2 regions of the Xenorhabdus cabanillasii genome follow, and region 2 is predicted to be linked to the other one. Evidence: predicted binding sites of a transcription regulator. Region 2 holds the regulator's gene; the other holds the start of a gene.

Region 1 (3,184 bases), 2.0 Mb from region 2:
TGCACCAATGGAATGAACAACCGAAATTCGGTTTTGATTTTGACAATATGCTTGGCACTACAATACAGCCTAATGGGTGGCAAAAACGCTGGAATCAATTTTACGCAGAAAAGCGCATTGGCTGGCAGTTACAACTTGCAGCAGACAAGGGAATGGTATTCGGGAATATCGATTCTATTGTCCAAAAAATCAGTGACAAACTGCATTCTCATCAACCTGAACCCTCTTTATTGCATGGCGATTTATGGCCAACAAATTGTGCATCATTAAACAACAATTGCGCCGTAGCATTTGATCCTGCATGTTATTGGGGAGATCGTGAATGTGACCTTGCTATGCTCCCTTTCTATCCTGAATTGCCTCTGCAAGTTCTTGACGGTTATCAAAGTGTTTGGCCATTGCCACCAGACTTTATTGAACGACAGCCACTTTATCAGCTCTATTATTTACTGAATCGCTGTAACCTTTTTGGTGGCGATAGTTTCATTGCCGTGCAAACCATAATCGATAATATATTATCTGAATAATCATTCAGACTATCTACATAATAAAGGAAAATTTCTTTTTTCAAGTCTAATTCAATGGTTAAAGTTAATAACTAGATTTTAATACCCTCAATTTACGAATATTATAACTACCCGATATCAGAGTGCTATTTTAGACAGTTCTCCGTTCTATTCTTGGATATACCAGTAAGCTGCAGAGCTAACTACTCTCGCAGCTATCTTATATATTACCAACCTAATAATTTCGATAAAAAATAGGCGATTGCGCCGATAATAATGGGTGATATATAAAGAATGAATATTTGGCTGAATAATGAATGGCGTGGAAATTCGATTTTAGCTTCCAACTGTTCCTTAGTTACACCGCTCTCTTTAGCTTTCTCAAGGACCATATGATCTTCAATTTGTTCCTTAATAAATTTGAATTGGCGGTATATCCTCAAACCAGATGCACTCATTGCCAAGCCAACAAACATCAGGAAATAGATAACCAAAAAACTGACATTTGCCCCTGTGATCATTGCCACATAGTCTGGAGTTGGAGAGTGCTTCCAAAAAAAATCCAAAAATGGTGTATTGAATTTGATCATTTCAGCCATCATTCTCAAAAAATCATTCAATACTGCATTAATGCCCTCACCTTTAACCTCATGTTGCCATATCAGGTTAGCCACTGAAACTAAAGTTGACAAAAAAGCGGGTACAAAAATAATCCATCCCAACAGCCGCTTCGCAATAGCGACATATCTTGCTTGATGATACGTCATTAATACTCCTCATGAGCATATACCCAATAAATTTCAAGTTATAACGCGACAGTAAGTGAACGAATCTCCAGAAGCATGGATAACTATTCTAGACAAAAATCAGTTAAATATTAGTGTTATATGTTAATAAATAAAAGATTTTTCTTGTTTACCCCTATTCAACTTATACAAAACCCTCTATACTAGCGCGAACTGTATGCATAAACAGCAATAAATATCAATATAACAAACAATTCAGTATAAATAATTATGACAGCAGAAGGGCATCTTCTCTTTTCAGTTGCCAGCCTTGTATTGGCTCATCAGCTAGAAATTACGCCAGAAATAGCACAGGGAGATTGGTTGCATATGCTTCCTGGTGTGCTTTTGGCTTCTTTATTACCTGATATTGATCATCCACATTCAACGTTAGGCAGGTTATTCCGTTTTATTTCCATTCCTATTGCACGACTTTGTGGGCATCGAGGATTCACACATAGCCTATTGGCACTAGTTGTTGGCATTATTCTCTTTCAGACCAAAATGCCTGCTGACTGGCCCATACCAACTGACTTTTTCCATGCCATGATCGTAGGCTATATCAGCCATTTGGTTGCAGATATGCTTACTCCAGCAGGTATCCCTCTCTTATGGCCACTAAAGATGCGTTTCCGAATCCCTATATTAAGGGGAAAAGAGCGCAAAAAAGCGGAACGATTTATAGCCGTTTTGATTGTAGCAATTGCTATTCTCATTCCACAGTACATCGATTTTTCGTTTATGCACTATTTAGACAAACTACCATTCGATAAACTGCCACTTGATAAGTTAAATATCGATAAATTACAAAATCTATATAAGTAATTGAGTTTATTTTTAATCAAACCACAGCCCCATTTAAAAGATGGGGAGTTAACTCAAAATATAAGTATTACTTTTTAATTTTTACTTATCATTTTCATCTTCAGCGTTGCTATTTTGTTAGTTATGTCCTCCTATTCTGATGTAACAATATGAATTATATTAATTATATAACACCAAGAAACCCATATATCACGCGGTAAATCTCTGCACATTGTTACCAAACCTGAACAAGGTGAAAATAAATTACATAAGCACATATAACTAATTGAACTAGCTAGTGATAAATAATTATATTTTATTCTTTTTAATTATAAGAAAGCCAATTCTTATATTGATACCATGCATAGTTAATAGAATATATGGTGCAACTTTTTGTTATAACCTGAAGTAAGCATATTCCATACAAAAAAATCATATTAGTCAAAATATTGGAGACTGGGGATGAATTTACCACTCATTATTAATGTGCTGATTTTCGCAACGCTGCTCGTAGTATTAGCTAAAACGAGTTCAGATCAATGGAGCCTATCCAAGAAAGTTCTTATTGCCCTGATTGTAGGCGTTTTTTTTGGATTGGCATTAAATGTGATTTATGGTGCACACGATCCTATTGTGAAAGAATCAATTAAATGGTTCAACATTGTCGGTAATGGTTATGTACAATTGTTACAGATGGTCATTATGCCATTGGTTTTTGCCTCTATACTGAGTGCAGTTGCACGACTGCATAAGGCGTCTTCTTTAGGCAAAATCAGCTTCCTGACTATCGGTACTTTACTGTTTACTACCGCCATTTCCGCTTTAATTGCTATTGTTATCGCCAGTATGTTTGGCTTAACTTCTGCCGGATTAATTCAAGGTACGCAAGAAACTGCGCGTCTGTCAGCGATTGAAGCAAACTATATCCATCGGGTTTCAGAGCTGAGTGTGCCGCAATTAATCCTTTCTTTTATTCCTAAAAATCCATTTGCAGATCTCACAGGAGCAAGCCCAACTTCAATTATAAGTGTGGTCATTTTTGCAACATTCCTGGGAATTGCTGCATTACAAATGATAAAAGATGACCGC
Region 2 (3,184 bases):
TCCCGCCCGAGCCACAGGATTGCAAAAAACTTCTGGATCCCATTGAGAAGGCGCAACTGTGGTGCTGTATTTGTTTCTTGCCCTTCACGTCCCGGGGAACGTCCAAACATCACGGAAACGGGCACCATCTGAATATCCAGATTAGGGTTATTGCGATGTAAGTCCAGATAAGAATGAAAAATCTTTACGGACTCATGCTTGGGCGCATAACAGCGGAACACTCGTGGGCCGTCATCAATAAAAACACAACTTGGGAGCTGTGTATCATCAATATCCAAAGGATTTAAAGGATCTGGTAGATCTTGAGCCAGACATTGTTGACGCAAGGTCAATAAGTCGGCTTTTGAATGATACGGGAGCACATACAAAATAGGCCGGGTCGTATCAAGACTCAACTCTTGAATGGGAGCCGTTGGAATAAGTTTACTTTTTACTAAAATTTTTATCGGAAAATTCAATAACTTGTAATATATTTTACGCCAAGCTGACATAACTGCTTTAAGCCTCTTATTAGCAATGCGTCGCAAGCATACCAGAAACAGATTTTGAGATCTGTGGAAATAAGATAATAATAAGATATAAAAGTTATATGATCTTAAAACTATTATGATTATTGAAGAAAGTTTTTATGGCGAATCAATCAACAGGCTTGAGCCGTATTATTAAAGCGGCGAGGTATTCAGCAAAAGGTATTAAAGCCGCGTGGCAGAATGAGGCTGCATTTCGGCAAGAGGTAATTTTAGCTATCTTAGCGGTTATTGTGGCATTTTCCTTTGATTTTGGCATGCTTGAGAGACTTTTTCTCATTAGCTCTGTCATATTGGTGGTTATTGTTGAAGTGCTAAACAGTGCAATTGAGGCTGTGGTTGATCGAATCGGCAGTGAATATCACGCATTGTCGGGGCGAGCAAAAGATATGGGCTCTGCTGCCGTATTTTTAGCTGTTATTTTGGCACTGTTCATCTGGGTAACAATCATTGGGTCGTATTTTATACGCTAAGGTGATTTATTTTTCGTCAAAATTCGTTATTTAGCGGCTTTTACATTCTGACAGGTTCCCAATTCAATTTTAGCTGTATATACTCACAGTCAGACTGTATAAACAAACAGGGGGCGAAATGAAAGCATTAACTGCCAGGCAGCAACAGGTTTATGATTTGGTGCGTGACCATATTTCGCAAACGGGTATGCCACCGACACGTGCTGAAATTGCAGCACGCCTTGGTTTTCGTTCACCTAACGCAGCAGAAGAGCATTTAAAGGCACTGGCGCGTAAAGGGGTGATAGAAATTGTCGCTGGTGCTTCCAGAGGAATCCGTTTGCTGCTTGAAGAGGAGGATGAAGGTACGGGATTACCACTAATCGGTCGTGTTGCTGCTGGTGAACCACTATTGGCTCAGGAACACATCGAAAGTCATTACAAAGTGGATCCGGAATTATTTAAACCAAATGCTGATTTTCTATTGCGTGTTCGCGGTATGTCAATGAAAGATATCGGTATTATGGATGGTGATTTGCTTGCTGTGCATAAAACGCAGGATGTTCATAACGGGCAGGTTATCGTCGCACGGATTGAAGATGAAGTCACAGTAAAACGCTTCAAACAAACAGGAAACAGAATTGAACTGATTGCTGAGAATCCTGAATTTGAGCCTATCGTTGTGGATTTACGCAAACAGAATTTTACCATTGAAGGATTGGCAGTTGGCGTTATTCGTAACGGGGATTGGTTCTGATTGTAAAAGCGGATAATTACAGTTTGCCATTTTGGGCGGTCATTTTTCATTGTTCCCGCGAATCAAAAGATTATCTGGGAACTTGGAAATTAATAAACTTTTCAGTGATGACCGCCTAATAAAACGAATTTTAAAACTTATTCCGTACAGGAATTCATTTCATGGCAGGAAGAGCACAAGCCGTGAACTTCTATCACACTGTGTCGCAGATTAAATCCTGCATCTTGCGCTAACTTTTGTATAGCTGATTCAATATCTTTAGCATCCTGTTCGGTAACAGAACCACAATTATCACAAAGAAACATAGCTGATGTATGACAAGGTTCTTCAAAGTGATGACAAATCACATAACTATTCGTAGATTCTATTTTGTGGACAAAGCCCTGTTCCAGTAAAAACTCCAACCCACGATAGACTGTCGGCGGTTTTGCCTGTGGCTCAGCTTCACGGAGCAGATCCAGCAAATCATAGGCACTTATTGCACCTGGTTGTGCTGAAATTAAACGCAGAATTTCAAGGCGTTGGGGTGTTAAACGAACCCCTCGTGACAGGCAGATTGCCTCAGCCCGTGTCAGTAACTTTTTTTGATTGATAGTTTTCATTACATCCTTCACACCCAGCATATGCCAATGGTTGTAATGTTATCATGTTTTTCAATTCGTAGCTTCGTAGCTGAAATCTGCTTAATGGTCATGACTCTGCCATTCTCCTTGATTACCAATTAATAAATTATTTTCTCTAAATAACATGTCAAAATTGTTGGGTATTTTCTTACTCCCCTGCGACGCGAGGAGTAAGATATCCTCATCATTATTATCTTTTAGAATAGAATGTTAATTTGGATCATTTTTCATCGAAGAATATACCCTTAAAAGGGTTCCAGCTATCATCACCTTTTATTTCTTTCAGATAGTAGGCATAGTTGGCTGAAAGTCCATATAGGAAAGCAAATGCTACTCCTATAGCATTATAAAAATTATCTGATAATTCAAGGCTGAATATTGAATCTATAATTCCTAAAATAAAAATTATTGCAAAAATAAATCCAAGTAACGTTAATCCTTTTTTCCATAATCCGAGAATAATGAAATAAATAAAGTTAAAGAATACTGCAAAAAAATTCATATTTATCTTGATCTGTTTAAGAAAAGGTAAATTTCTTAATGCTTCTCGGTTCTTTTTAGATGCTGGTGAACCATTATTTTCAAAGAATTCGAAACGTTCTTGCCATTTTTCAGAATATTTAGATTTATCCATTGTTTTTCCTTAATTATATTTAATTCAATATCATCTATCTACACCGCTGCTTGCGGCGGGGATATTTATTTATGTATATGGAATCATACTCTTAAATTAATGGTAAAAATAGAAAAGCCAGCAATAACAACACAAAATCAACCATTGAGTTTATATATAAGCCGCTTAACTGAGACTTTTTACGTCTAATT

What was found. Region 2 encodes LexA, which represses DNA repair genes until DNA is damaged. Its sites were predicted from a motif close to TNCTGTATGTACATACAGNA; they were not measured.
Region 1: the regulator LexA is predicted to act here: its motif matches at 1,464-1,483, upstream of BDD26_RS13505 (metal-dependent hydrolase).

Annotation. Positions count from the first base shown of each region.
Region 1 is NZ_QTUB01000001.1:2,889,803-2,892,986, reverse strand. Features, by position in the region: gene BDD26_RS13515 (fructosamine kinase family protein) at 1-527, shown strand, start outside; gene BDD26_RS13510 (YniB family protein) at 734-1,273, opposite strand; gene BDD26_RS13505 (metal-dependent hydrolase) at 1,523-2,116, shown strand; gene BDD26_RS13500 (L-cystine transporter) at 2,558-3,184, shown strand, end outside.
Region 2 is NZ_QTUB01000001.1:910,719-913,902, forward strand. Features, by position in the region: gene plsB (glycerol-3-phosphate 1-O-acyltransferase PlsB) at 1-491, opposite strand, end outside; gene BDD26_RS04545 (diacylglycerol kinase) at 629-1,000, shown strand; gene lexA (transcriptional repressor LexA) at 1,119-1,736, shown strand; gene zur (zinc uptake transcriptional repressor Zur) at 1,874-2,338, opposite strand; gene BDD26_RS04560 (DUF2628 domain-containing protein) at 2,580-2,993, opposite strand; gene BDD26_RS04565 (hypothetical protein) at 3,085-3,184, opposite strand, start outside.